One region of the Arthrobacter sp. AL05 genome, then DNA from elsewhere that is predicted to be linked to it. Evidence: riboswitches for the same ligand, from Rfam matches in the RefSeq annotation. Region 1 holds a riboswitch; each other region holds the start of a gene.

The links. Region 1 has a riboswitch for thiamine pyrophosphate ahead of thiC (phosphomethylpyrimidine synthase ThiC). Riboswitches for the same ligand answer to the same signal wherever they lie in the genome.
Region 2: it holds a riboswitch for thiamine pyrophosphate, as region 1 does, so the genes downstream of both, QK287_RS12450 (bifunctional hydroxymethylpyrimidine kinase/phosphomethylpyrimidine kinase) here and thiC (phosphomethylpyrimidine synthase ThiC) in region 1, are expected to answer to the same signal.
Region 3: it holds a riboswitch for thiamine pyrophosphate, as region 1 does, so the genes downstream of both, QK287_RS02240 (ECF transporter S component) here and thiC (phosphomethylpyrimidine synthase ThiC) in region 1, are expected to answer to the same signal.
Region 4: it holds a riboswitch for thiamine pyrophosphate, as region 1 does, so the genes downstream of both, thiO (glycine oxidase ThiO) here and thiC (phosphomethylpyrimidine synthase ThiC) in region 1, are expected to answer to the same signal.

The regions. Positions count from the first base shown of each region.
Region 1 covers NZ_JASBRC010000022.1:17,312-24,654, reverse strand. Annotated here, with positions in the region: partial or broken gene QK287_RS17215 (ferritin-like domain-containing protein) at 1-130, opposite strand, end outside; partial or broken gene QK287_RS17210 (FAD-dependent oxidoreductase) at 148-894, shown strand; TPP riboswitch at 1,249-1,356, shown strand; gene thiC (phosphomethylpyrimidine synthase ThiC) at 1,354-3,084, shown strand; gene QK287_RS17200 (DUF2156 domain-containing protein) at 3,459-6,104, opposite strand; gene QK287_RS17195 (phosphatase PAP2 family protein) at 6,151-6,906, opposite strand; gene QK287_RS17190 (response regulator transcription factor) at 7,059-7,343, shown strand, end outside.
Region 2 covers NZ_JASBRC010000009.1:97,136-104,478, forward strand. Annotated here, with positions in the region: gene QK287_RS12425 (glutamate-5-semialdehyde dehydrogenase) at 1-258, opposite strand, end outside; gene proB (glutamate 5-kinase) at 285-1,436, opposite strand; gene obgE (GTPase ObgE) at 1,447-3,033, opposite strand; gene rpmA (50S ribosomal protein L27) at 3,153-3,416, opposite strand; gene rplU (50S ribosomal protein L21) at 3,478-3,786, opposite strand; gene QK287_RS12450 (bifunctional hydroxymethylpyrimidine kinase/phosphomethylpyrimidine kinase) at 4,141-5,742, opposite strand; TPP riboswitch at 5,734-5,831, opposite strand; gene QK287_RS12455 (Rne/Rng family ribonuclease) at 5,936-7,343, opposite strand, start outside.
Region 3 covers NZ_JASBRC010000001.1:473,826-481,168, reverse strand. Annotated here, with positions in the region: gene QK287_RS02275 (Na(+)/H(+) antiporter subunit C) at 1-101, shown strand, start outside; gene QK287_RS02270 (Na+/H+ antiporter subunit D) at 98-1,711, shown strand; gene QK287_RS02265 (Na+/H+ antiporter subunit E) at 1,708-2,253, shown strand; gene QK287_RS02260 (monovalent cation/H+ antiporter complex subunit F) at 2,253-2,528, shown strand; gene mnhG (monovalent cation/H(+) antiporter subunit G) at 2,518-2,931, shown strand; gene QK287_RS02250 (DUF4235 domain-containing protein) at 2,948-3,211, opposite strand; gene QK287_RS02245 (DUF4386 family protein) at 3,361-4,125, shown strand; TPP riboswitch at 4,484-4,627, shown strand; gene QK287_RS02240 (ECF transporter S component) at 4,693-5,379, shown strand; gene QK287_RS02235 (ABC transporter ATP-binding protein) at 5,396-7,084, shown strand; gene QK287_RS02230 (energy-coupling factor transporter transmembrane component T) at 7,092-7,343, shown strand, end outside.
Region 4 covers NZ_JASBRC010000004.1:86,623-93,965, reverse strand. Annotated here, with positions in the region: gene QK287_RS06760 (RNB domain-containing ribonuclease) at 1-646, opposite strand, end outside; gene QK287_RS06755 (ferritin-like fold-containing protein) at 688-1,359, shown strand; gene thiE (thiamine phosphate synthase) at 1,371-2,090, opposite strand; TPP riboswitch at 2,117-2,248, shown strand; gene thiO (glycine oxidase ThiO) at 2,242-3,633, shown strand; gene thiS (sulfur carrier protein ThiS) at 3,630-3,866, shown strand; gene QK287_RS06735 (thiazole synthase) at 3,863-4,690, shown strand; gene QK287_RS06730 (hypothetical protein) at 4,747-5,049, opposite strand; gene QK287_RS06725 (DUF3107 domain-containing protein) at 5,118-5,342, opposite strand; gene QK287_RS06720 (TetR/AcrR family transcriptional regulator) at 5,396-6,061, opposite strand; gene moeB (molybdopterin-synthase adenylyltransferase MoeB) at 6,146-7,343, shown strand, end outside.

The DNA.
Region 1 (7,343 bases):
AGATCGCTTGGGCGGGTACCTGCAGATCACGAGCGTAGAGGGTGGTTCTGATGACTCCGGCGTGATAAGCCTCGACAGCGAGGATACCGGCGGCGGCTTCGAGGTCAATGCCGCAATTTGCCGTCCTCATGTATGCAGACGAGTCCCTCCATACTGTCGACGCAGCAGAGTCTGGCCTCGGCCGAGGAACCCGACGCCTCCCAGGCCCTGATGGGCGTCTTCGCCGACGAAGGTATCCGGGTCGTCCGCCGGGCGGCCGTGTCCTCGGTGCGCACGGACCCGGCCACCGGCGGGATCATCGCGACCGCGATCGTCTCAGGCGGGCAGCAGGAATTCCGGGCCGCCAGACTGCTCGTCGCCACTGGACGCCGGCCGGTCACGAACGGACTGAACCTGGCCACGGTCGGCGGCAAAACCGGGCACCGGGGCGAAATCCTCTTGCAGAACATCCTAGCCAGCTCCCACGAACGGATCTGGGCCGCCGGGGAAGGGACCGGACACCCCGAATTCGTCTACGTCGCAGCCGCCCACGGCTCCCTGTTGGTGGAGAACGCCTTCAACAACGCCGGCCGTGAGGTCGACGCAGCCGGTATCCGGTGCGAATGCCGGGTGCTTCCCCTGGCATTCGTCCCCAGAGCCTTGGTGAACAGGGACACCCGAGGCTTCATCAAAATTGTCGCCGACGCGGACAACGGACGGATCGTGGGAATGACCGCCGTCGCCAAGGACGCCGGTGACCTGGCCGCGGCCGGGGTCTTCATCATGGAAGCGGGAATGACTGTGGAGCCGGTGGCGAACCTATGGAGCGCGTACCTCACAATGGCCGAAGGAATCAAGATCGCCGCCCAGTCCTTCACCACCGATGTCTCCAAACTCTCATGCTGCGCCTCGTGACCAGCTAGGCCTCCACACGGATGCAGCAGGCCTCGTTGAGTACGACTTCATCGATCCAGCCGACCTCCGTCCTCACAGGTTACCGACATCGTCCTCGCACCCTCTCGCCCTCGCTGCCCCGGCACGGATCAACAGTGCAGGCGTCTGCATCATTTCGAATGCTGTGCGTTCGGAGGACTGCCGGCTGGCCAGAGGAGCGCATCATCCTCGGCAGCTGCCGACAGGAGTCTCAGCTTCCGGTGATTCGGCGTGCACTGCGTTGCTGGAGGGCCTGCTTCCGATAATGGCTGCCGTCCGGGGGATACCCGGGATCATCCAGAGCGGTAGAACGGGCACGCTGGGGTGCTACGATTTTTCCATCCACACGGGTGCCCTTGCAAGGGCTGAGATCGGGCTGATGCAGTCTGCGACCGTTGAACCTGTCCGGGTCATGCCGGCGAAGGAAGTAGGAAACCACTGATGAGCTCCATGAATTCACATTCGCTCGCGTACGCCCGAGACCCCGAAAATGGCATTAGGGTCCCTGTCACGGAGATTGCTCTGGAGGACTCTCCGAACGGGACGAAGAATCCACCGTTCACGGTCTACCGGACGGCCGGGCCCGGAAGCGATCCTGTGATCGGCCTGGAGCCGTTCCGGTCCGAATGGATAGAATCCAGGGGCGACACCGAGCCCTACGGCGGCCGGGAACGGAACCTGCTCGACGACGGTAAATCCGCCGTGCGACGGGGTGCCGCTTCTGCTGAATGGAAAGGCGCGCAGCCGGTTCCCCGCCGCGCCCTCGAGGGTAAGACCGTTACCCAGATGCGCTACGCCCGCCAGGGCGTCATCACTCCCGAGATGCGGTTTGTGGCAGTGCGGGAAAACTGCGACGTTGAGCTGGTGCGCGGCGAAGTTGCCGCAGGTCGGGCCATCATTCCCAACAACATCAACCACCCCGAATCCGAACCGATGATCATCGGCAAGGCCTTCCTCGTGAAGATCAACGCCAACATCGGCAACTCCGCGGTCACCTCCTCCATCGCTGAGGAAGTGGACAAACTGCAGTGGGCCGCCCGATGGGGCGCCGACACCGTGATGGACCTCTCCACCGGCGATGACATCCACACCACCCGTGAATGGATCATCCGCAACGCTCCGGTCCCGATTGGGACAGTACCGATCTATCAGGCACTGGAGAAGGTCAACGGTGAGGCCAATGACCTGACCTGGGAAATCTATCGGGACACCGTGATCGAACAATGCGAGCAGGGCGTGGACTATATGACCGTCCACGCCGGGGTGCTGCTGCGGTACGTCCCCCTGACCGCCAACCGGGTGACCGGTATCGTCTCCCGCGGCGGGTCGATCATGGCCGGCTGGTGCCTGGCCCACCACCAGGAGAACTTCCTCTACACACACTTCGACGAACTGTGCGAGATCTTCGCCAAGTACGACGTCGCCTTTTCCCTGGGTGATGGCCTGCGGCCCGGCGCGACCGCGGATGCCAACGACGCCGCCCAGTTCGCCGAACTGGACACCCTCGCCGAACTCACCAAGCGGGCCTGGAAGTACGACGTGCAGGTCATGGTCGAAGGCCCCGGGCACATCCCCTTCCACCTCGTCCGCGAAAACGTCGAGCGACAGCAGGAACTCTGCGACGGCGCCCCCTTCTACACCCTCGGCCCGTTGGTGACCGACATCGCCCCAGGCTATGACCACATCACCTCGGCCATCGGCGCCACCGAAATCGCCCGCTACGGCACCGCAATGCTCTGCTACGTCACGCCCAAGGAACACCTCGGGTTGCCGAACAAGGATGACGTCAAGACCGGCGTCATCACCTACAAAATCGCGGCCCACGCCGCCGACCTCGCCAAAGGACACCCAGGAGCCCACGAACGCGACGACGCCCTGTCAAAAGCACGGTTCGAGTTCCGCTGGCGGGACCAGTTCGCACTTTCCCTGGACCCGGAAACAGCCGAATCCTTCCATGACGAGACGTTGCCCGCCGAGCCGGCGAAGACCGCGCACTTCTGCTCCATGTGCGGACCCAAGTTCTGCTCCATGCGGCTCTCCCAGGACATCCGCGACCAGTTCGGAGGCATGTCCGAACAGGAAGCCATCGCCGGAATGAACGCTAAATCCGACGAGTTCCGCGAATCCGGCGGGAAGGTCTACCTCCCCGAACCCGTCGTGCCCGGGAGCTAGGAACGAGGAGCGGGTTCGGGCAGCGCCGGCACTCCGGCGCCGGTCCTGCCCCGATCCGGAACTAGAGATCTGTTCGGCAGGGTCGGCGGGGAGGGCTGTGAGTCGGCGTCGGTCCCGTCGATCTGCTCGACCATGAGTTCGCGATCCGCCCGGTATTGACGAATCTCGGGGCGGAGGTGGTGGTCTTACTGGCGCAGGAGCTCACGTCCGCTGAGCGAATCGCCGGTTGAGTCCGTCTCCTTGGATGCGCCCCGCTGGTGAGTAGGGCTTTGGAGTTTCTGATTTCTTGCATGAGTAGTTCCGACCGGACCAGCCCGGGGTTGACGTCGGCGCGGCGGGCAACCTCCGAGACCGTGATGGGCAGGGTCAAGTTGTTATTCACTTTTCTTCACCGGCGTTTCGGGCTGGGATGGCGGGTGACGGTACGGTCTACTGACTCGGGTGCGGGGTTGTTTGGGTGCACTTAGCAGGCGCCGGGCCAGGGTTAGGGTTTCTGCGAGGTTGACGGTGGGGAGGTAGGCGCGGGTGATGGCGTTGGCAATGGCGGGCAGTGCGGCTGCGTCAGGGTAGAGCATGTAGAGGGGTTCGTAGCGGGGCTGGAATTTTGCTTTGAATGCCAGCAGGGACCTGAACCCGTAGACAGGTTCCAGGGTCGCGCCGAGCCGGTCGAGGAGCCGGTCCAGGCTGCCGGAGCTCTGGTTGCTTGCCGAAGCTGGTCCGCGCTGTGGTGGTTCGTTGTGCCGGGCCAGCGGCGCTCCAGAGAGGCTGATGAACCCGTATCCTTCGTTTTTGAGGCTGAGTGAGGCGGAAGCGATAAGGAATTCGATGCCGGCACGGAATCCGTTGGTGCGGCGCCGCATGAAGTCCAGGGTCCAGCCTTCGATGGTGCCGTTGTTGTAGACGGGCAGCCAAGAGGCGACGGCGTGGACCATGTGGTCAGTGCCGACGGCAACCAGCAGTCGGACCTCGGGGTCGTTGAGTTCGTCCAGGCTTCCGAGGGTGAATCCCATTTCGGGCATTTTCTTGTCGGCGACCCATTCTTCCGAGATCTCCTGGATCTGTGCCAGTACCGAGAACGATGCGGTCCGGTATGTGGTCCATTCGGCCCTGATCCCGGCTTTGGCGGCGTTATTCATCGCGGTTCGGACGTCTTGGAATTTCTTTCCTTTAAAGGACACCGCATCAAGCGGCAGGATCGTTTCCTGGGCGACCTGCACTGAGCCCCAGCCCAGGGACGCAGCGTGGTCGCGCAGATCCTGGGGGACGGAGTAGAAGCACGGGGTCCAGCCTTGCCCACTGCAAAAACGGGTGAACTCCTCGAACGTGGCATGGCGAGGGGTCACGGGTCCGACCGGGCCGCCCAGGGCCAGGGCAACCCCAGCGATGACACGATAGGCGATGAAACTTTCACCGGTGGAGGAGAACCAGTACATATTCCCTGGCCAGGTCGTCATCCAGGACAAGTTGCCACCGTGGTTGGCTTTCAGTATTTCTCGTGCGAGTCCGGTACCGGAGTGGTGCTGTGTTGGGGCCGGGCGCAGGAAGGTTTTCAAGGTCATGATTGCGGTGACAGCCCAGAAGACAATGCCGACTCCTTCATAGAGAACGGTTGCAGCGGCGCCCTGGGGAACGAACGCCGGGGCAAGATCGAGCATGTATCCCAGCGGCAGAAACCTATCCGGTATATCTGCGAGCAGTTCCCTGGGTCCCGGGACGGGTGTGATGCTGGGAGCCAGGAGGATTCCGGCCAACAGGTAGACGGAGGCAAGGACGGCGGCTGTCTTCCCGGTGCTGACTGCGAGCCGTCGGTAGGTTCCGGCAGGGGCCGACACCGGAAAAAGCCCGCGGAAGATCAGCAGCACCAGCGTCAGCACCGCGGGCAGGAGTAGCGGCAGCACCAGCGCGAGAGGGTGCGTGTACCCGGCAGTTTCGATGGCGCCGATCCCTTCGGGCGCCACGGTGCCCGGTGCTCCCGGATACAGCACCCCTGCGATGGTGATTCCGGCCAGCACGGACAAACCCAGCTGAACCAGCACGGCGGCGGCCCAGGCGAAGCGGCGTCCTCGGCGTAAACCGTCTGCGAGGATCAGTAAGAGAAAAGATGGCAGGACCGCCATGAAAATTGCGCCGGCGCCGGCGCGCAGCTGCAGTTGCGCGCCGGCGCATTCTTTCGCTTGTCCCGGGTCGGCGCACAGGCCTTGGAGTGTCGCCGGGTCCACGGGCTGAATGTTGGTGAACAGGAAACGCAGCACCGATAGCGGTCCCGCGGCGTGCGGCGTCAGGCCGGCGACGACGGGCCCGACGGCCGACACGGCCACCAGCAGCGCGATGAGGACCCGGCCCTCATGCCGGGAGCTGACGGGGCGGACGAAACGGGGCGCCCTCCCACACAGGACCGGGCCCAGGAGCGCCCCTGCACCTGCGGCGCTGAGGCGGACCAGGTCCGCGAACCCGCCGCTGTAGAGGGCCAGGAGTACCAGCAGGGCGAAGACGACGAGGCGGACCCGCCGCCGCCACAGGGTCGGCATCATCGCCGTCCCCGCCATAATGGCCCCGGTCATGAGTGCAGTGGGGCCAAGGAAGAGGTGCCCGCTCATTTCCTGAGTCCAGGTCCCCATGATCTGATGTGCAACCGTGAGGAACGCGAGAGCTGCACTAATTCCGAGTATCTGGCTGCCCAGGGCCGCTACGGCGAACCTGAGGCTTCCCATCCGGTATTCGAGTGCCAGCCCGACTACGAGCACAACTGCGCTTCCCAGCAGGTACCCGGTCAGGTTCTGCGCCCACAGCCCGGAACTCAGAAGCGTCCACCAGCGGCCGGGCAGTGAGTGCGCTGTTGCTGCCACGTTGGGACGCAAGGTGCCGGCCGGGCCGGTGATGAGGGTGGATGTCAGAGCTCCGGCGGCCCAAAAGACCAGGACAAAACCCGCTGTAACCGGGGCACGGCGCAGATTTTCGATCCGGGACAGCCAACGCCCTTGGTGGGGCACGGTTCCGGGATCCGGCGGTGGCACTGGCACGGGAATTCCTTTGAGCAGATGCGGAGGGAACGGAAATTGCCCGAGGCTATCCCGCATGGTTGCTGGTCCTGTGGCGTCGCCGCCGATCCAGCGTCTTTGCATCGAATCCGCGAATCAGGCCAATTCCGGAGATCCGCGGCGCGATGAGTTTGTTCCAGACCGGCAGCCAAGCCAGGATCGCCGCACTGCTGATCAGGACGGATCCGATGACGTCGCTAAGGTAATGCACCCCGAGGTACATCCGGGAGAACGCCACAACGGTTGCGAAAAGGGAGCCTGCGGCAAGTACTGTCAGGCGCTGCCCGGTTCCGTGGGCGAGGACCAGCACGGCGGCCAGCGCCAGGGAGACTGCGAAGGCCGTGTGTCCGGAAGGGAAGCTGTTGTTGCCCGTTTCGGCGATCAGCGCTCCGGTCGCGTCGGCAGGCGGCCGGGAACGGCTGACCAAGATCTTTCCGGCTGTTGAGGCCAGCCACCCGACAGCAACAACGGAGCCGAAGGCCAGCGCCTGAACCGGTCGACGGCGGTACCAGAGCAGGTACCCGCAGATCATCAGCACCAGCGCCAGGGCACCGGCCGGTCCAAGTCCGTAGTGAATGGCCTCACTGAGCGCAGTCAAGGCACTGTTCCTCCCATGACTCAGGAAGATGTCCAGGCCCAGCTCCGGCGCCAGGGGCCCGAAGGACTTCGCGGCCATCCCGGCCGCGGTCGTGGTCGCGAAAATGGAGAGCGCGGCCGTCGCCCACCACCAGGACCGCAGCCCGGGGAAGATCGTGTTCGGGTGTTCGGCGGATGAATCCATCATGTTGTCCTGACAGTGAGCTGGTCGTTGCGGGCCTTATGCCCACCAGCATGGAGCAGCGGCTCTGAGAGAAAGCTGAGAGGATCACCGCCGTTTCTCAGGCGACGCTCAAGCTGCGTCGGGGATACTGCGGTTATCAACGAAAGGGGACCATCATGCGGATCTTGCTGGTCGAGGACGAAACGACACTGGCGGAGACCATTCGACGCGGACTCACTAATGAGGGCTTCGTCGTCGACGTCACCGCCGACGGGGTCAGCGGCCTGTGGGCCGCGACGGAGAACCCGTACGACGTGATCCTGCTGGATCTTATGCTTCCGCTCAAAAACGGGTACGACGTCCTCAAGGAACTGCGTGAACGCCTGATCTGGACCCCGGTGCTGATGCTGACGGCCAAAGACGGCGAATACGACCAGACGGACGCATTCGATCTGGGAGCC
Region 2 (7,343 bases), on a different contig from region 1:
GGCCACGTCCGTGGCGTTGGCGGCGAGGACCCCTGCCTGACGCTCCAACAGCGCTGCGGCGATCGCGCGCAGCCCCCGGTCCTTCCAGGCCCGGTTGGCGCGGGACATCCTGCGGCCGGCGGCACGGGAACGGTCGGCGATGGCGTGGACGGCGGCCTCGACGTCGGCCGGTGAAAGCGAGGATGGTTCAGGCACGGAAGAGCCCGTGGTTGAGTCGATGGAATTCGCTGCGGATTCGTGAATCAGTGCCTCAGTCATCATTCCAGTCTAGGCGAGCCTCCCGGTTAGACCAGAACCAGGTCATCTACGTGGATGACCTCCCGGTCGAAGCCCCTGCCCAGCGACTCCCCCAGTTCCACTGTGGAACGGCCCAGCATTTGCGGGAGCTCATCGGATGAATAGTTGACCAGCCCGCGCGCAACGACTGTCCCATCCGCTGCAACCATCTCGACGGCGTCGCCGGATTCAAAGGTCCCTTCCACGGCAGTGACGCCAGCCGGAAGCAAGGAGGTGTGGTGGTCGCGGACGGCTGTGACGGCGCCGTCGTCGAGGATCAGCCGGCCCTGCACATGGGCGAGGTGGGCCAGCCACATCATCCGCACGGACTTTCGTCCGCTGTTGACAGTGAACAAGGTGCCGACGTCCTCCCCCGCCAGTGCGGCGGCAGCGTTTGCCGTGGAGGTGACCAGCGCGGGGATACCGGAATCCGCGGCCATCGTGGCGGCTTCGACTTTGGTCTGCATTCCGCCTGTTCCGACCCCCGCCTTGCCGGGCGAGCCGATGGTGACGTCCTCCAGGTCCGCGGGGCCGTCGACCCGGGGAATGCGCTTGGCACCTTTGGCGGGCGGGCCGTCGTAGAGGGCATCGACGTCGGAGAGCAACAGCAGGGCATCGGCCCGGACCAGGTGCGCCACCAGGGCGGACAAGCGGTCGTTGTCGCCGAAACGGATCTTGTGCGTGGCCACCGTGTCATTTTCGTTGACAACCGGCACAACGCCCAGGTTCAGCAAACGGTTCAGCGCCCGGAACGCATTCATGTGGTGACTGCGCCGCATCAGGTCATCTGCGGTCAGGAGCACCTGGCTGACGGTAATCCCGTGGGCACCAAAGGCGTGCGTGTAACGGGCCATCAGCAGCCCCTGGCCCACGCTGGCGGCGGCCTGCTGGGTGGCGAGGTCCCGGGGACGCTTCGTCAGGCCCAGCGGCGCGAGCCCCGCGGAGATCGCTCCCGAAGACACCAGGATGATTTCGGTGCCGCTATTGCTTTTGGCCGCCAGCGCGTTCGACAGTTCGATCAGCGCGTCCTCGGAGATTCCGCCCTTGATACTGGTGAGCGACGACGAACCCACCTTGACCACAATGCGGCGAGCCCGGGCGAGCAGCCTGCGGTCGTTGGTTTTGGGTTCCTCGATGACAACTGCGGACTTGTCGCTCACGTGTTAAGGCTCACTCCTCATTCTCGGTGTCAAGGGCGCTTTCCTTAAGCGGCTTGGGCCGGCGGCCGCTGACGGATTCAGTCCAGATACCGGCTTTGCGCTCGGCTTCGAGCTCGGCGCGGGCCGCAGCCTTGGCCTCGCGGCGCTCCACCTGTTCATCGCGCTTTTGGCCACGGGTGGGGCGGTCGCCGATGTCGGCAAAGCGCACGTCGGTTCCGCGGGGTGCTGCCAACAGTTCGGCGCCGGCCATCATGGTCGGCTCCCAGTCGAAGACGACGCCGTCGTCTTCACCGATGACCACCATGTCGCCCGGGGTGGCGCCCTGTTTGAACAGCTCGTTTTCTACGCCGAGCTTAGCCAGTCGGTCAGCAAGGTAGCCGATAGCCTCCTCGTTGGTGAAGTCGGTCTGCTTGACCCAGCGCACGGGCTTGTCGCCGAGGACGCGGAACAGCGGCTCCAGGTTCTTCTCCTCGCGGCGGATTTTGAAGCCGGACTCGTTGACGGCGCGAGGTTTGAGTACCGGGGCGTGGACCTTCGGCGGCGCGGCAGCAATGGCGTCGCGGGCAGCCTGGACGATCTCGCCCATCGCGAAGCCAAGCTGGCGGAGACCTTCGTGGCTGGTCGCCGAAATTTCGAAGACCTTGAAGCCGCGGGATTCGAGTTCGGGGCGGACAAATTCTGCCATGTCCTTGCCGTCCGGGAGGTCGACCTTGTTCAGGGCGATCAGGCGCGGGCGCTGGTTCAGCGGAACAACTTCACCGTCGGAACCGGCATAGCTCATGTCCACCGCGTATTTGTCCAGCTCGGCTTCGATGACGGCGAGGTCCGAGAGCGGATCGCGGTCTGATTCGAGCGTGCCGCAGTCGAGCACATGCACCAGGGCGGCGCAACGCTCAACGTGGCGCAGGAAGTGGTGGCCGAGGCCCTTGCCTTCGCTGGCGCCTTCGATCAGGCCGGGGACGTCGGCGATGGTGAAGCGCACCTCGCCGGCCTGGACCACACCGAGGTTCGGGATCAGGGTGGTGAACGGGTAGTCGGCGATTTTGGGCCGGGCGGCAGACATCGCGGCAATCAGGCTGGACTTGCCGGCGGAGGGGAACCCGACCAAGGCAATATCGGCGATGGATTTCAGTTCCAGGACAACGTCACTGGATTCGCCTTCGATGCCGAGCAGGGCGAATCCCGGGGCGCGGCGTTTCTGCGAGGAGAGCGAAGCGTTGCCCAGTCCACCGATGCCGCCGGCCGCGGCGATGTATTCGGAACCCTCACCGACCAGGTCTGCGAGGACCCTGCCGTCCTTGGACTTGACCACGGTGCCCTCGGGAACCGGGAGGATCAGGGTTTCGCCGTGCTTGCCGGCGCGCCAGTCGCCCATACCGGGTCCGCCGTTGGTGGCGTGGCGGTGCGGGGCGTGGTGGTAATCGAGCAGGGTCGTGGTCTGGGGGTCCACGCGCAGGATAACGTCGCCGCCGTTGCCGCCGTTGCCGCCGTCGGGACCGCCGAGCGGCTTGAACTTCTCGCGGTGAACGGAGACACAGCCGTGGCCGCCGGTACCGCCGGATACGTGCAGTACTACCCGGTCTACAAAGCTCGCCACGTGGATCTCCTCAGTGCTGTTCCCGTAAGCGTGCAAAGACGCTCAGGATGATTGTAATGCGGTTAAAACACCGGTGGAGCGGACCTAATGGCCCGCCCCACCGATTTAAAACGTAGGTACTACTCTGCAGCTGCTGCAGCCACAATGTTCACAACGCGACGACCGCGGCGGGTGCCGAACTCGACGGCTCCGGGAGCCAGGGCGAACAGGGTGTCGTCGCCGCCGCGGCCAACGCCGGCGCCCGGGTGGAAGTGGGTTCCACGCTGGCGGACGATGATCTCGCCTGCGGAAACTACCTGACCGCCGAAGCGCTTGACGCCGAGGTACTGGGCGTTCGAGTCACGACCGTTGCGAGTGGAACTCGCGCCTTTTTTATGTGCCATTTGGAAATGCCTGCCTTAAAATTCTGGGGAATCTGCTGAAAACCTGAACAGTAACGAGTAGTTACTTGATACCGGTGATCTTGACCTTGGTCAATTCCTGACGGTGACCCTGGCGCTTTTTGTAACCGGTCTTGTTCTTGAACTTCTGGATGACGATCTTGGGACCGCGAAGGTCCTCAAGGATCTCAGCCGTAACCTTTACCTTGGCCAGGTCCGAAGCAGCAGACATGACCTTGTCACCGTCTACCAGGAGCAGTGCGGGCAACTCAAAGGTGCTGCCGGCTCCACCGGGGACGCGGTTCAGGGTAACGAAGTCTCCAACGGAAACCTTCTCTTGCCGGCCGCCTGCGCGGACAATCGCGTACACCACTGGGGAACTCACTTCTCTCGACGTTTATTACTAGATTTGCGTGCGGAACCTGGGTCCAAAGTTGATGGTCCGGCTCACGCTGTGCCTCTACGCCGGTGGGTTCCCCGGGGGAACCCATGAGCTATCCCGTGGACATTCGCACCTGAAATCAAGTGGAGCGTCCTCAAGGTCATAACCCAAGTGTTGGCGTAAGCACCGAAGATCTAGACTACGCTAATTTTGCCTTCGGCCGCAAATGAGGCTGGTTCCGAAGGGAGGTACGTGATAGGTGACACCCTGTATGGACAGGACGTTGCCGCAACGACTTCCGGAACCGCGCCTCCCTATCGTACAGGCTCCCTGCTGTCCCGCGGCTCAGGCGTGCACGCGCGGCGCGTCGAAGAAGTCCACTTCGTAGCGGGCGGACTGCCGGAAGGCCACGGTCATGGCGTCCCGTTCGCCGGGTGAGGCCGCCCGGGCTGCGGTGTCGGTGTGGGCGATGGCCTGCCGGGTGGCGTCGGCGAACTCCGGATCGGCGTAGGTGCGCAGCCACGCGGCGTAGGGGTGCGATTCCGGCGCACCCGCGGCGAGGAACCGGTTGTGCAGTGCCTGTCCCACCTCGGCATAGAGCCAGAAGCACGGCAGTACCGCAGCGATCAGCACTCCGTAGCTCCCGGTGACCGAGGCGGCCAGAAGGTGGTCTACGTAGGACTTGGTGACCGGTCCGAGCGTCCGCTCCGCCGTGCGTCCGCGCAGCCAGGTCCGGTGCAGTTCGGCTTCGACGCTGAGGCAATTCTGTGCGGAGCGGGTCCAGAAGAGCTGTTCGTCTTCCGTGGGTGCGATCGCGGCGGCCCGGGAGAGGACCCGCGAATAGCCGTTCAGGTACAGGGCGTCCTGTCCGAGGTAGTACGCGAAGTCCTGCTCCGGCAAGGACCCGTCCGCCAGGGCCGTGATGAAGTCCAGGCCGTAGATGGCCTCGAGGTCGGCAGCAGCGGTTTCCCGCAGCCCACGGGCGAATTCACCCGCGGCAGGGACCCGGTGCAGTTCGCCGCCGCCGGCACCCGTACCGTGATGGGCGGTCTGATGCTGGACATGGTGGAAGTGATGGACCGGGCCGTTGCCGCTGCCGACGTCGAGGTCCGCCGAGGTGCGCAGCGCCCCTTCCAGCCACGGCTTAACTTCCCGCAAGGCGGCCTCCCAGTCCCCGACCCGGGCCTGCACGGTCGCCATCGCCGCGGACAGTGAGCATCCCGTTCCGTGGCTGTTGCTGGTGCGGACCCGCTCCCCCGGTACTACTATGACGTCCCGGGCCAGGACCCCGCAGGTGTTGACGAGCGCGTCCGGGCAGCCGTCGCCGTGCTCGCCGGCTCCGCCCGCAGCGCCGGTGCCGTCGAGGTGGCCGCCCTTCACCAGGACGGTCGTGCCGGTGCCGGCGGCAAGCCGCTTGCCCTGTTCCAGCGCCGCAGCCCAGTTGCCGGCGACGGGTTCGTTGAGCAGAATCGCGAGTTCGGCGAGGTTCGGCGTGATCAGGTCCGCGTAGGGCAGCAGTTCTTGCAGCGCCGATTCGGCCGGCGCCTGCAGCAGCCGGTCACCGCTTGTGGCCACCATCACGGGGTCCAGCACCACAATGGCGGGCCTGACCTTCGCCAGCCAGGTCCGGACGGCGTCGATCACGGCGGCGTCCCCCAGCATCCCGATCTTGACGGCGTCGATCCGGATGTCGGCGCTGACCGCGTCAAGCTGGGCGGTCAGGAAATCTGCCGGCGGGACGTGGATGGCGCTGACGCCGCGTGTGTTCTGTGCGGTCAGGGCGGTGATGGCGGCCATGCCGTAGCCGCCATGCGCGGCAATGCTCTTCAGGTCCGCCTGGATCCCGGCACCGCCGGAGGGGTCCGAGCCTGCGATCGTGAGCACCCGCGGGATCCGGGATGCCGGGGCTGCGGGGACAGCGGGAAGAAACGGGGAGGCGGCGGTCATGGGAGACATCCCTTCGCCGGTGCTAACCGGACAGGTTCAACGGGTCTGGATCTCAGCCGGCTCGATGCGCGGCACCCCGTGTCAGGGACCAAGCCTAGCCGCATCCTTTAACGAAGTCGCGGGCACGGCCCGAACCTGGCGTATTGCTACGCGGCCCGGACCGCACCCGCGGCCTTCCCGAACTTTCTTGGGGTTAGAGTTCCGAGGCCGGAACGCCGACGCCGAGGATAATCGGTTCGTTTGTGGCCGGTTTGGCCGCCGGCGTTGTTGCTGCTGCCGGGGCCTTTGCCTCGTGTACCGAAACGGCAGCCTGCGGCGCTTCCCGGCGCTGCTCTACCGAGGTTTCGTTGGCTGCTCCCTGCGCGCGGCTGGCGCTGCGGTTGCGCCGTCCGCGGCGGGCACGGGAGGCGCCGGCCTCGGGGGCCGCCTCCGTCTGGGAGCCTGGCGCCTGGGCGCGGCCCGGGCCGGTTCCGCCGGCACGCGCCGGAGCCGCCGGTCCAGTCCGGGCTGCGGCCGCCTTCGCAGCCGGTGCAGCGGGATCCGCCGCGGAGACTTCCCCGCTGTCACCCAGCTGGGCGAAAGCCTCGGTCAGCAGGTCCATGGTCAGCGCGGGCGCACCCGACTCGTCGGCATGCTCCACAAACGGCAGTGCGACTTGTTCGCCGCCGAAGGTCAGCACGGCGCCGGGACGTCCGGCAGCCTCCTCCGTTGCGGCCAGCTCGACGGCTGCCTCAACAGCGGCCTGGCGGACCCCGGCGTCGACTCCCGTGGCCGCTTCATCGTCATGCAGATGGGCAGCATGCGCCGCCGCAGCGATATTCGCCAGCGCGTGGCGGGTCGCTTCGGCCTTGGCATGGCGTTCAGCGTCGGTGGGCTCGGGGTGCGCTGCGGCCGGCACCGACTGTTCGTCCGTGCCCTGGCCGCCCCGTCCGCGGCGGCGGCTCTTGCGTTCGGTCCGCGGGGGGGCAGGCTGCTCCGCACGGGGAATGTGATGCTCGGCGGCAACGACGTTGGCGCGGCGGTGCTCCACCGGCTCGTCGTGGGTCACAATGCCGCGGCCGGCGCAGGCCTCGCACTGTTCGCCGAAAACTTCCAGCAGCCCGGTACCCATCCGCTTCCGCGTCATCTGCACGAGGCCCAGCGAAGTCACCTCCGCGACCTGGTGTTTGGTCCGGTCCCGGCCCAGGCACTCCACCATGCGGCGCAGTACCAGGTCCCGGTTCGATTCAAGCACCATGTCGATGAAGTCGATCACGATAATGCCGCCGATGTCGCGGAGCCGGAGCTGCCGGACAACTTCTTCGGCCGCTTCGAGGTTGTTTTTGGTGACGGTTTCCTCAAGGTTGCCGCCGCTGCCGGTGAACTTGCCGGTGTTGACGTCCACCACTGTCATGGCTTCGGTGCGGTCGATTACGAGCGAGCCGCCGGAGGGCAGGAAAACCTTGCGGTCCAGTGCTTTGTGGATCTGCTCGTCGATGCGCCAGGCACCGAAGATGTCCGAGTCCTTGGTCCATTTCTCCAGCCGGCCGACAAGGTCGGGGGCTACGTAGGTCACGTAGGCCTCGATGGTGTCCCACGCTTCCTCACCGGAGACGATCAGC
Region 3 (7,343 bases), on a different contig from region 1:
AAGTGGCAGACCGTACGCTGAACGCCGAGCGGGCGGCGGCGGAGGAGCAACCGGGTTCCTTGAACGTCCAACTACCCAATCCGGAAGGAGACGGACAGTGAACATTGCCAGTTTCGCCCCGCTCGCCGTCCTCCTTCCCATCCTCGGGGCGGCCCTCACCTTCCTGCTGATCCGACATTCGCGTGCGCAACGGACGGTGAGCATCGCGCTGCTGTCCGTGACGCTGCTGCTGGAGTGTCTGCTGCTGGCCTCCGTCTGGGAAGGCGGAACGTCGGCGGTCAACCTCGGCGGCTGGCTCCCGCCATGGGGCATCGTGATGGTGGTGGACCAGTTTTCTTCGCTGATGCTGGTGGTCTCCTCCTCGGTGAGCCTCGCCGTGCTGATTTACGCCACCGGTCAGGGCATGGCCGACGGCGATCGGGATGCGCCGGTCTCGATCTTCCACCCCACCTACCTGATCCTGGTAGCGGGGGTGTCCAATGCGTTCCTCTCCGGCGACCTGTTCAACCTGTATGTGGGCTTCGAGATCCTCCTGACCGCCAGCTACGTGCTGATGACCCTCGGCGGAACGGGCCCGCGGATCCGGGCAGGCGTGACCTACCTGGTGGTCTCGGTGGTGTCCTCAGTGCTCTTCCTGATGGCGATCGCGATGATCTATGGCGCTACCGGCACCATCAACATGGCTGATCTCGCCATCAAGCTGGCGCAATTGGACCAGGGCACCCAAAACCTGCTGCACGTAATGCTCCTGGTGGCGTTTGGCATCAAAGCGGCGGTGTTCCCGCTGTCCTTTTGGCTCCCGGACTCCTACCCCACGGCCCCGGCTCCAGTCACCGCGGTGTTCGCAGGGCTGCTCACCAAGGTGGGTGTCTACGCCATTGTCCGCACCGAAACGTTGCTCTTCCCGGGCGACACTTTTAATGCGCCGCTGATGGTGGCCGCCTTGCTGACAATGATTGTCGGAATCCTGGGCGCACTGGCCCAGAATGACATTAAGCGGCTGTTGTCCTTCACCCTGGTCAGCCACATCGGCTACATGGTGTTCGGGCTGGCGATGTCCTCGGTGGCAGGGCTGGGCGCCGCCGTATTTTACGTCGTCCACCACATCACCATCCAGACCAGCCTGTTCCTGGTGACGGGCTTGATTGAGCGCCGTGGCGGAAGTTCCTCGGTGGACCGCCTGGCCGGGTTGGCCAAGTTGTCGCCCCTGCTGGCGGTGCTGTTTTTTGTCCCGGCAATGAACCTGGCCGGGATCCCGCCGTTCTCCGGCTTCCTGGGCAAGCTGGGTCTGCTTCAGGCCGGGGTTCAGCTGGGAACACCGCTGGCTTTCGCACTGATGGCCGGCGGAGTGCTGACCAGCCTGCTGACGCTGCTTGCCATCGCCAGGGTCTGGAACCGTGCGTTCTGGCGCAAACCGGAGGACGCGGAACACCCGGATCCGGTGCTGCTGGCTGCCCCGGAAGATTCGGCAACGGGGGACCGGGCGGGCAAGACCAACGTCACGCTGCTGCCGCGGACCATGGTGGGTTCCACGCTAGGCCTGGTGCTTTTCGGCGTCGGGCTGACCATCTTCGCCGGCCCGCTGTTCAAGGTCGCGGACCAGTCTGCCTTCGACATGCTGGACCGGACCTCTTACATCCAGGCGGTCCTGGGCGAAGATGCGCCGGTTCCGCCGAGGCCCGGGCCACAGCCGCAGGAGGCCTCCAAATGAGCCGGAAACGGATCTCGCTGCGGCAGGAACTGCCGCTGCTCGTATGGCTCGTAGTGGTTTGGGGCGCCCTCTGGCGGGACTTCAGCCCCGGTAACCTGCTCTTCGGAGCCCTGATTTCGGTCGTTGTCGCCCGGCTGTTCTACCTGCCGCCGGTGGAACTGGGCGGGCGCTTCAACCTGCTCCGTGCAGTGCCGTTTGTACTCGTGTTCCTGGCCAAAGTGGTGGCAGCGAGCTGCCAGGTCCTGTACCTGGCAGCGGCCAAGGGACCCAAGGTGGTCAGTGCCGTTGTGGCCGTCCCGCTCCGGAGCCACTCTGACCTGCTGGTCACGGCGACCGGTCACGTCACCGCGCTGATCCCCGGTTCCATGGTGGTGGAAGTGGATCGCTCCACATCCACGCTCTATGTGCACGGGATCAACGTCCGCAACGCAGCAGGCGCCGCGCAACTGCGCAAGGACGTCCGCGACACGGAGGCCGGGCTGATCCGGATCATGGGGACCAAAGCCGAAGTGTCCGCACTCAACCAGGAGGTGGGGCCGTGATGGCGCTAGTCCTGACCGTGACCGCGGTGGTGCTCTCGTTGGCCGCCGGCGGGGCGATCATCCGGATCGCGCGGGGTCCGTCGCTGCTGGACCGGGTGCTTGCCGCGGACGTGCTCCTGGCCATCGTGGGGGCGGCCATGTGCATCGACATGGCAGTGAACCGGCACCTGAACAACCTTATGCTGCTGGTGGCGGTATCCCTTATCGGGTTCGTCGGCTCCGTCACGGTAGCCCGCTTCGTTGCCGACCGGAGGGAGAAAAGCAGTGCCTCCTGAGACATTTTCCGCCGACACCGTGATCGACGCCGTCTCGGCTGTCTTTATGGTGGTCGGTGCCCTGATGTCCCTCGCTGCGGCGGTGGGATTGCTCCGCTTTCCCGACCTGATGACCCGGATGCACGCAGCCACCAAGCCCCAGGTGCTGGGACTGTTCCTGTTGCTGTTCGCGCTGGGCCTTCAAATGCGCACCTGGTGGGTCTGGCCGGTGCTGGTGGTGGCATGGATCTTCCAGCTGCTCACGGTTCCGGTTTCCGCGCATATGGTCGGCCGCGCCGGGTACCGGACCAAGCACCTCCACCCGGAGCTGCTCAGCACCGACGACCTGGAGGCCGTGGTGCAGCAGGCAGCCGGCACCCGGGGATTCACTGACGACGACGCCGGGGACACCGGCGGGCGGTGAAGCTAGAGGATGCGCCCTAGACCAGGTCCTGGGTTTTGGCGAAGCGTGCAACCGCCCGCTGGGTGCCGCGATTTGCGAGTACTTGGATGATGGCGCTGACGGACGCGGAGATCAGCGCAAAAGTCAGGGCCGAGCGCAGGGTGGTGGGGACATCGTCCTCGTGGCCCTTGGGTGGCTTATTGCCGGTGGACTTCTCCCAGACGGTGTCCACGAGCTTGGTGCCGACGTAGCCGGCAAGCAGGCTGACGCCGGCGCCGAGCAGTTTGATGAAAATATTCATTCTTCGCAACTCCTTGCGGGAGGGAAACAGGGCTTCCCCTAGCCTAGCGTTCCTCGCCCGACGGTCCAGTTGGGGACCTGCGGGCGGACCCGGGCCAGCTTGGGACCAACGCCCCTGTCCGGTGGGGCGGGGCAGACGTAACTTCAAGTATGGAACAGCCCCAAACCCATTCGCTTGCCCACACCCGGCCGGACCTCCCGTCGGCTGACGGCCAGACATGGCGGACGCTCTATCTCTGGGCCGGCATCTCCTCGATTCTTTTCGTGGCGCTGCTGATTCTCGCGCTGGTCCTGGACTTCCTCGCCCCGCCTCCGGTCCACGGCGGCGCCGAGACGCTGGCATTCATCGCGCGGAACAAGGGGATCTACATTGCCGAACAACTGCTGTGGATCGTGCCGAACATCCTGCCGGTGGTGGTATTCGTGGCGTTGTTCGTGGCGCTCGCCCCGCTCGACAAGAGCCGTGCCCTGCTGGCCGCCGTGGTCGGGGCCGTGCCGTGGGCCTTGATCATGGCCGTCCCTGTCACCAGCCGGGGATCCATGGTGCTGGTATATCTCAGCGACCGTTACGCGGCCGCGGACGACGACGCGTCCCGGCTCCGCTACTCGACCGCCGCCGAGGCGATCGTCGCCGAGAACAACACGGCGGCCGTCGTCGGAGTCCTCTCCGCGCTTGGCATCCTGCTGATCTCCTTCGTCATGCTGAAGGGCGTGCTGCCGCAGACCCTGGCCTGGCTGGGGATCGCGATCGGCGGCCTCGGCGTCGTTGCGGAGGCGCTACGGCATACTGTTCCGGAGTTCTACGGCGGATACGGAGTGTTGATGTGGGCCTGGTTCGTGGGCGTGGGGGTTGCGCTGATCCGCCTTGCCGGCCGGACGGCTCGAGGCGCTAACAACGGCGGCAGCTCAGCCTGACGTCCCGGGGCGGCCGAGTATTTCCGCGCGGGCTTTGTCCACCAGTTTATGGTCGGCTTTTGCGGCAACCCCGACACTGTGACGGTGGCGACCATCCCTCCTCAACCCGCCGCCCGGCTGCTCGTCCCCGGAGTCCGGGTCGTAGCCGGGGGGGACCGCGCTGGTGAGTTGGTCACTTGTTAGGGTTCCCGTTCTAGTTCGCCGCCGTTGGTGGCCGGCAGGGCGCGGCATCCGGCGTTCCCGTGCTTGCTGCCTCTACTAGGCCGGCCGTCCCGGGCGCCGGCGGATTGTGACGGCCGACTCCGGAAAAACAAACCTCCACGGGTGTAAAGTGGGTCACGCCCACAAGGGCGATTTTTAGATACGACAGGGGAGCGCCGCCGTCGGGCATCACCGGGGAAATCCGGGGAGACCACAGGTGGGCGCTGAGAGTGCGGACAGCCGCAGACCCTCGAACCTGATCCGGTTAGTACCGGCGCAAGGGAGTCGAGTTCTCAGAGTGGCCGGAGCGGCAGCGGAAGCTGCAGGCCCGGGCCACTCTCCCCTCCTGTTCCTCAGGAGGACGATATGACTGATACATCTGCCAAGCCCGGATCCGTACAACCCGGATCAGCCGGCGCGCCCGTCCGGTACAGCCACAACTGGCGTGTGGTGGACATTGTGGTGGCGGCGCTCATTGCGGTTGCCGGCGGCGTGATCTTCTGGGCCTGGTCCCAGGGTGCCAACCTGGTTTCTGCCCCCGTTAATGCGTTCTATCCGCCGCTCACCGGGCTCTACGCCGGAGGCTGGATGCTCCCGGCCGTGCTGGGCATGCTGATCATCCGCAAGCCGGGTGCTGCACTGTTCTGCGAATCGGTGGCCGCCACCGGCGAGCTGATCATGGGCTCGCAGTACGGCACCACAGTGCTGATCTCAGGCATCCTGCAGGGCCTCGGCGCCGAGCTGGTTTTTGCCGCGGTGCTCTACAAGAAGTTCAATGTGCCGTCCTTTCACGGGAAATTCAACCTGCCGGTGGCACTGCTGGCCGGCGCCGGGGCGGGCCTGTTCTGCGGCTTGAATGACTCGTTCCTGCCCTGGGGCTGGAACATCGCTTATGCCTCCGGTGACAAGCTGGCCTACATCGTTTTCACTGTGATCTCCGGCGCCGTGATCGCCGGCGGCCTGTCCTGGCTCGCCACCCGGGCCCTGGCCAGGACTGGGGTGCTGGGCTCTTTCGCCTCCCGCAAGGCGGCCGCGGAGCCGGTCTTTTCCTGACCCGCGCACACGGCTGATGACATCCTCCGACCGGGTCCGCCCGGCTGCGATCACCGCGCGTGGCTGGGGCTGGTGGCACGCGGGCCGGACCCGGCCCGCAGTCCGCGGCCTTGACCTGGACATTCAGGCAGGGGAACGTGTGCTGCTGCTGGGACCATCCGGTGCCGGCAAATCCACGCTCCTCCACGCCCTGGCCGGTGTACTCGGCGACTCGCCCGGCGGGGACGCCGGGCGAGCCGCTGGCCGCGGGCCGGCGGACGACGGGGATGCCGAGGAGACCGGCAGCTTGCTGATCGACGGGGCATCACCCCGGGAGCGGCGCGGCCGGGCCGGGCTGATGCAGCAGGACCCGGAGACGCAGGTGGTGCTCTCGCGCCTGGGCGACGACGTCGCCTTCGGGGCGGAAAACCTTTCAGTGCCCCCGGCCGACATCTGGACCCGGGCAGCGGAAGCGCTCGACGACGTCGGACTCGGCCGCCTGCCGCTGGACCACCCGACGTCGGCGCTGTCCGGCGGCCAGAAGCAGCGCCTGGCCCTCGCCGGCATCCTGGCGATGCGCCCCGGACTGATTCTCCTCGACGAGCCCACCGCCAACCTGGACCCGGCCGGAGTGCTGGAGCTTCGTGATGCCGTCGGCCGTTGCCTGGACAAGACCGGCGCTACCCTGGTGGTCGTGGAGCACAGGGTTGCCGTCTGGAAAGACCTCGTGAACCGGATTGTGGTGCTGCAGCCGGGCTCGGCGACGGACACCGCGGTGCTGATCGACGGACCGCCGGACCAGGTCCTGGACCAGGCGCGGGACATGCTCACCGCGGCGGGTGTTTGGGTGCCCGGTTACGTGCCGCAGACCCGGACGCGTCACCGGCCGCGGCCCGCCGGCCCGGCATCGGCCGCCGCCTCGGCCGTCGGCAGGGCCGCCGCCGGGGCGCCCGGTGGCCAGATTGCCCGCACCCCGACAGCGGGACTGCTGCTTGCCGCTGAGGACCTGGCCGTGTCCCGCGAACGGCCGCGCCGGGCGGGCCTCCGGGGCGGTTTTCGACCCATTCCGCCGGCGCCCGTCCAGTCCGGCATTGTTGCCCGGGTCCGCGCCGGGGAGGCCTTGACCATTACCGGCCCCAACGGATCGGGAAAGTCCACCTTCGCCCTGACGCTCGCGGGCCTGCTCGCGCCGGTCTCCGGCACGGTCTCGGCCACCCCGGAACTCAGCTCCGGTGCCGGGAGCGATCCGTACAAGTGGAAGGCCCGGCAGCTGATCTCAAGGATCGGCACAGTGTTCCAGGAACCTGAGCACCAGTTCGTCACGGGGCGGGTACTTGATGAGCTGATGTTCGGCCCCCGGCACCTGGGCCGCGGCGAGGAACGCGTCGACGAACTGCTCGAGCGGCTCCGGCTGGCGGAGCTCGTGGACGCGAACCCGTACACACTCTCCGGGGGCGAGAAACGTCGCCTGTCGGTGGCCACCGTCCTGGCAGCCCATCCGGACGTCCTCATCCTCGACGAACCAACCTTCGGCCAGGATGCCAACACCTGGGCCGAACTGGCCTCGTTCCTTTCCGAACTCCTCGACGCCGGCACCGCCGTCGTCTCGGTGACGCACGACGCCGAATTCAGCCACGTCCTCGGAGGGACCGAACTCAGCCTCCAGGTCCCCGATCAAGCGGAGCCCGATGAGCTGGCCCCCGTGCGCCGCGGGCCGGGACGTTGAGCACACCATGAGACAGGAACTGACGCTGCGCGGCAATCATGCCCTGCTGACCCGGGCCAACCCGCTCTCGAAGTTCGCCGCCGTTGTGTTCATTACCCTTGCCCTGGCGCTGTCGATCGACTGGGTGTCGGCCTCGGTGGCATTGGCCCTGGTTCTGGCACTTCTTCCGCTGGCCGGGCTGCGACCCGGGTTACTCTGGCTCCGTGGCTGGCCCTTGATCCTGGCCGCGGCGCTAGGCGGCTGGAGTACCACCATCCTG
Region 4 (7,343 bases), on a different contig from region 1:
GCATGTTCAGGCTGGCGCCGCCGCGGAGCCGTTCGAGCTCTACCCGCTTCATCCCGACTTCCTTGAGCAGCTCCAGCAGCGGCGCGGCCGTGCCGGCGTCGAGGTCGGCCTGGACACCCCGGTAGCTGAGTTGGGCCCGGCTGCGGACTGTGGCACGGCGGACCAGCACTTCCGACACCTCCGCGGTGGTGTCCAGCTCGAATTCCCACACAAAGGCGGCACACCGTTGCCCGGCCAGCAGGCTTCCGGCTTCTTCGCTGATGACTTCCGGGTGCAGCGGGATCCGGCCGTCCGGGGTGTAGTACGTTTGGCCGCGACGGCGGGTCTCGGCGTCGAGCGCTCCGCCGGGGACAACAAAGGAGGGGACATCGGCGATCGCGTAGAAGACCTTGTATCCCGCGCCGGAACGGTCGATGAAGAGGGCCTGGTCCAGATCGGTGGAAGACGCAGGATCGATGGTCACAAAGTCGATGTGGGTGAAATCCAGCTCCGGCAGTTCGTGTCCGGCGACGGCTTCCTTCGCTTCCCGCAGCGCGTCCTCGGGGAACGGTCCGGGCAGCTCCAGGGTTGTGCGCAACGTGTTGAGTGCCTCGGCAAGGAGGCTCTCCTGCTGGTGGACATTCGGGGTCAAGCGATGCTGGGACACGGAAATCAGAGTAGCTTCATTTGCACTATTAGTCTTGGACCATGAGCAGATTCCCGGCTGATCCCGCCCGCTACAACAGCTTTCTGAGGGATTTGTTCGGCGTGATGGCCTACACCGAACTCTCCGCTTTCGAGCGGCTCTCCTCCGACGCACGGTACGCGCCCACCCTGCACGACCGGGCAGCGCTGGGACGTATCGCCGTGATCGAGTTCCAGCACTACGAACTCGTCAGCTCCAGGCTCGAAGCCATGGGCCTGGACACCGAGGAAGCCATGCTGCCGTTCCAGCCGTCGGTGGACCACTTCCATAAACGCACCCGCCCGGCGGACTGGCACGAGTCCCTCATCAAGGCGTACGTGATCGACACCGTTTCCGCCGACGCCTACCGCGCCATGTCCCGTTATCTCGACGCAGGCACCCGTGCCGTGGTGGAGCAGGTCCAGGCCGGCGACGAAGCGGCAGCGGTGCTGCGGGAACGGCTCCGGGCCGCCCTCGCAGATGACCCGAAGCTGGCGTCGCGGCTGGCACTGTGGGCCCGGCGACTGCTGGGGGAGGTCCTCAACCAGGCGCAGCGGATGAGCTTCGAGCACGCCTTCGCCGACCGGCTGATCGGCGCGGATGAGGACGGGCCGAGGGAGCTTGTCCGAGCCCTGCTGCGGGAACTGGCAGCGAACCACGCACGCCGGATGACGCAGCTCGGCCTTGCCGGCTGAGCAGGCGGGCCTTAGCGTTCCGCGGCGTCGAGGGCGGCAAGCAGGGCCCGGGCTGCGCCCTCGGGATCGGTGGCCTCGGTGATCGCGCGGACCACGACGATCCTGCCGGCGCCCGCGGCCACCACTTGCTCCACATTGCCCAGGTCGATGCCGCCGATCGCGAACCACGGCCGCGCGCCCCAGAGGTTCCCCGCAGCCTCGCTCCGGGCAGTTCTCCGCTGCTGGGCCTCTGACCCGCCGATCGCGTCCGCCGCGTAGCGGACGAGGTCAAGTCCGACGGCGGCGCGGCCCGGCTTTGTGGGGGTGGCCCATACCGGGCCAACACAGAAGTAGGTCAGACCGTTCCGGCCGGAAGTTGCGGCTATCGCGGCGTCCACCTGGGCCGGAGTGTGGGTGGACAGCCCGATAGCGGTGTCCTGGCCGAGGATGTCCCGCGCCGCCCCGAACGGGATGTCCTTTTGCCCGATATGGAACACCGGCGCCCCGGCCAGGGAGGCGAGGTCTGCCCGGTCGTTGACTGCCCAAAGCCGGCCATGACGGCGGGCCGCCTGCTGCAGGACCGCCAGCAGTTCCAGCTCCTCGGCGGCTTCCAGGGATTTGTCGCGCAGCTGGATGATGTCGACGCCGCCAGCAAAGGCCGAGTCCACGAAGTCTGCAAAGTCGCCGCGGTCCCGGCGCGCGTCGGTGCAGAGATAAAGGCGGGCGGTGGTGTGGGCGGCATCCTGGCTCATGTTTCCAGCCTAGTTCCTCTACACTGGGCCAATACCGCGGGAGCCCGCCGCCGTCCACGCCACTGGCGACCGGCAACGGCAGGCTGAGAGGGCGTAGCAGCCGACCGCTTGACCTGATCCGGTTAGTACCGGCGTAGGGAAGGAATCCTCTATGGACGGCACCTTCGTCCCCGGCACGGCCCGTGAAAGCGACGCAACCTCGGCTGCGGCCGCCGCGGATGACCTCAAAAACCCCGAATGTTACGACGTGGCCGTGATTGGCGGCGGCGTTGTTGGCCACGGGATCGCCTGGGCGGTGCGGCGCTCGGGCCGATCTGTCGCGTTGATCGACGACGCCCCCGGAACAGGAGCCAGTTGGGCTGCCGCCGGCATGCTTGCCCCGGTGAGCGAACTGCACTACCAGGAAGAGGCCCTCCTGGAGCTTATGCTGGAATCCTCCCGCCTCTGGCCGGCATTCGCGGCCGGACTGGACGGCGCCGGGGGCGGAACGGGGGGCTCCCGGACGGGCTACCTCACCACGCCGACCCTCGCCGTGGGTGTCGACGCCGCCGACCGCCGGGCGCTCGCGGACCTGCGCACCGCCCAGCAGGCTGCCGGCCTCAGCGTCGAGCCGCTGACCGTCCGTGCGGCACGAAGGCGAGAGCCGCTGCTGAGTCCGGGCATCTCCTGCGCCTTCGATATTCCCGCCGACCACCAGGTGGACCCGCGCCTGCTGCTGGCCCGGATCAGGGAACTGCTGCGCACCGACAGTCGCTCCACCACCATCGCCAGGCGTGCCGGCGGGCTGTTCTGGGAGCAGGGTCGGGTGGCTGGCGCCAGCCTCATCGGCGGCGGTTCCATCCGGGCCAAGGACACCATTGTGGCCAACGGCCTTGGCGCCGCCACACTTGAGGGGCTGCCCGCGGGGCTTGAGTTTCCCCTGCGGCCGGTCCACGGGGACATCCTCCGGCTCCGCGTCCCGGCGAAACTACGGCCGCTGCTCACCGCCACGGTGCGCGGGCTGGTGCGCGGGGTGCCGGTCTACATCGTGCCCCGGCAGGACGGCACGGTGGTGATCGGCGCCACCCAGCGCGAAGACGCGCTCGGCGGCGACAACCCGGATGCTGCCACCCAAGCTGGTGTCCCGGGCCGGGCGGTGTCCGCCGGCGGTGTTTACCAGCTGCTGCGTGATGCCCAGCAGCTGGTCCCCGCCGTCGCCGAACTGGAATTGCTGGAGGCCACTGCCCGGGCCCGGCCGGGGACCCCGGACAACGCGCCGCTGCTGGGCCGGGTGGCGGCGCGGGGGCGTCCGGGGGAAATTGCCGGTTTGATGATAGCGACCGGCTTTTTCCGGCACGGCATCCTGCTCACACCCGCCGCCGCGAGGATCTGCTGTGAGTTGCTGGACGGAACCGTGGATTCCCGTTGGAAGCACTTCCGCCCGGACAGGTTCGCCACCGGCAGTCAAACCAGCAGACCGGCCGCAGCCGGCGCCCGGAGGCCGTCCCCGAAGATCATCACCCATCCGAACACCCACCCTGAAGAAAACAAGGAAGCGGTATGAACATCACCCTGAACGGAACCGGGCACTTTCTCCCGGACGGCGCCTCGGTCAGCCAGCTGGTCAGCCAGGTTACCGGCCGGCCGCTGGCGCCCAACGGCCACTCAGTCGACGGCGGGAAACTCGGGGTCGCCGTCGCCCGCAACGCGGACGTGGTCCCGCGCAGCCAGTGGTACACCACAGCGCTCGTCGACGGTGACGACCTCGAACTGGTCACGGCGGTGCAGGGAGGATGAGCGGCAGGGAGGACACCACACTCGCCGGGGCGCCGGGAATTTCACCGGCCGCCGCGGACCCGTTCACGGTCGACGGTGTACAGCTGGGGTCCCGGCTGATTATGGGAACCGGCGGGGCGCCTAGCCTTGACGGTCTGGGTGCCGCGCTGCTGGCGTCCGGCACCGAACTGACCACCGTGGCGATGCGGCGCTATTCGCCGGCAGAATCGGGGTCGTTGTTCCAGCTGCTTTTGGACCACAACATCCGGGTGCTGCCGAACACCGCGGGCTGCTTCACCGCCAGGGATGCCGTCCTCACTGCCGAGCTGGCACGGGAAGCCCTCGAAACGGACTGGGTAAAGCTGGAAGTCATTGCGGACGAGCACACCCTGCTGCCGGATGCGGTGGAGCTCGTCGAGGCCACCGAGCAGCTTGTGGGCCGCGGGTTCAAGGTCTTTGCCTATACCAACGACGACCCCGTGCTGGCGCTGCGGCTGGAAAACCTCGGCGCCGCTGCCGTGATGCCCCTCGGCGCGCCGATTGGCACCGGCCTGGGCATCTTGAACCCGCATAACATCGAACTGATCGTCGCCCGTGCCTCCGTGCCCGTGGTCCTTGACGCCGGGATAGGGACCGCCTCCGATGCAACCCTGGCCATGGAGCTTGGCTGCGACGCCGTGCTGCTGGCCACGGCGGTGACCCGGGCACAAAATCCGGTTCTGATGGGCGAGGCGTTTAGACACGCGGTGATCGCCGGACGGCTGGCCAAACGCAGCGGCAGGATCCCGCGGCGGGAGCACGCACTGGCATCATCGGCCATGGAAGGCCGTGCCGAGTTCCTCTAGGTGCGTTGGGCGGGTCCCGGGGCGGAACCCGGCCCGGCCGGCGTGCCGGGACCTCGCTAGTAGCGCAGGATTGCGGTCAGCCTGGCAGTATCGCGGCTGGTGCGGTTCCGACCCAGGTACAGCACGGACGCCGTGGCGGCGGCTGCGCCCAGCAGGATGGGCAGTATCCACGGAATCCAGCTCAGTCCCGACTGATAGCCCAGCCCCGCGGCGCTAAAAAGAATCCAGCTCAGCATCCCCACCGTGAGAGATGCCCCGGCGGGCACCGAGATGCCGTACTTGGCGTGCCGCTTGTCATTGGCCCACACGACAAAACCAGCAGCGACGGTCACCAGGACCACCACAATCAGGGACAGCATGTTCGGACTCCTTGCGGGTTGGGTCTGGGGCCGGGCAGCACGGCGCTGCCCGGCGTCACAGCTGGTGCCTAGACCGCGCCGAAACCTACGCGGCGCACTTCCTCGGCGCCGATCTCGACATAGCCCAGGACGTTCGCGGGAATGATGATCAGGCGGCCTTTTTCGTCAGTCAGGCGCAGCTCCGTGCCCTTCGCGATTGCTTCGCCGACCACCTTGGCTACGGCGTCGGCTTCCTGCGCCGATTCCAGGACAATTTCGCGGCCGATGTTCTGAATGCCGATCTTTACTTCCACAGCAAGGCCTCCCAGCCAATCAAAGTTCTTAGGGTGTTATGTCTATTTGTAGCCTAGGTTTCCTTGGGGAAGCGGGAGATTCCGCGCCAAGCTAAACGGTAGATCAGATCGCTTGCCACATCGAGGTCGAGGTTACCGTCAGTTTCCAGCCAGTAGCGGGCGCTCACCTGCGCCAGCCCGGCCAGTCCCCGGCCCAGCAGTTGGGCCTCCAGCTCCGGCAGCTTGGTGTCCTCGGCGATGACCTGCCCAACGGCGTCGGCAAAAGTCTTGTTAAAAGCCTCCAGCCGGGCGCTGACGTCGACGTCATTGACCAGGTCGGATTCGAAGACAAGACGGTGGGCCTGGTCATCGCTGGCGATGAAGCGGAAGTAGGCCCGCATCACAGCCTGGACGCGCTCGTCGTTATCCGTCGTGGAATTCAGGGCACCCAGCAGCAGCCCGATCAGGATGCTCAGCTGGCTGTCCAGGAGGGCCAGATACAACTCACGTTTGGACGGGAAGTGCTGGTACAACACGGGCTTACTGACATGGGCAGTCTCCGCAATCTCGTCCATCGCGGCGCCGTGGTACCCGTTGGCGACAAAGACTTCCTGGGCCGCCGCGAGCAGCTGCGCCCGGCGTTCGTCACGGGGAAGCCGCGCCGATCGCGATCCGCTGCGGGCCGGGACGTTGGGGGACTTTCCGGCCTGCCCCTGCTCAACGGGTGCCTGGTGAACCACTGTAGGCCTACTTTCGCTTGCTGTTACGACTACTTTACGTGCCAGTAATATGACCTGGCGGCATCTTCGGGCATAGATTGAAGTATGGCCTCCCAGTTGACCTCCAATGCAGCCCCCGCCACACCGGCAACAGCGTCCGGAGTGCCGGGGCCGCTGGTGGAAGCGGCCGAAGGCCTGAGCCCCGAGGAGGTGGAGCGTTACTCCCGGCACCTGATCATTCCGGAAATCGGGGTGACCGGTCAGCGCCGCCTGAAGAATGCCAGGGTCCTTGTGATCGGCGCCGGCGGGCTCGGTTCCCCCGCGTTGCTCTACCTGGCCGCGGCGGGCGTGGGCACGCTGGGTATCGTCGACGACGACACGGTCGATCTGAGCAACCTCCAGCGTCAGGTGATCCACGGCGCAGCGGATGTAGGACGGCCCAAGACCGAGTCCGCCCGCGACGCCATTGCCGCCCTGAACCCATTGGTGGAGGTACGGCTGCACCAGCTCCGGCTTGATGCGTCCAACGCGCTGGAACTTTTCGCCGGCTACGACCTGATCCTCGACGGCGCCGACAACTTCGAAACCCGCTACCTCGTCAACGATGCTGCAGCGATCCTCGGCAAGCCCTACGTCTGGGGTTCGATTTTCCGCTTCGACGGGCAGGTCAGCGTCTTCTGGGAACAGCATGGCCCCACCTACCGGGACCTGTACCCTGAAGCGCCGCCTGCAGGATCAGTGCCGTCCTGCGGAGAGGGCGGCGTATTTGGGATGCTGTGCGCCGCCGTCGGCGCGCTTATGGTGACGGAGGCCGTCAAGCTGATTACGGGCGTCGGGCGCTCCCTGCTGGGCCGGGTGGCGCTCTTCGACGCCCTGGGCGGCAGCTGGCGCGAAATCAAAGTCTCCCGCGATCCGGAGGCGGAGCGGATTACCGCGCTGACCGACTATGAAGCTTTTTGCGGTATTCCGCCGGCTGCGGACGCCGGCACCGAACACACCGTGACGGCCGCGCAACTGGCAACGATGCTCGCTTCCCGCAAGGCCGGGCTCAAGGATTTCCAGCTGGTCGACGTGCGCGAGAGCGGCGAATACGAGATCGTCAGGATCGACGGAGCGGTGCTGATCCCGCTGGGCCGGATCCTAGCCGGCGAGGCGTGGCAGGAGCTGCCGCCGGACAGGGACATCGTCTTCCACTGCAAGTCCGGTACCCGGTCGGCAGCCGTACTTGCCGCCGCCCGTGCCGCAGGCTATGAGCGCGTCAGCCACCTCGACGGCGGAATCCTGGCGTGGGTCCGGGATGTTG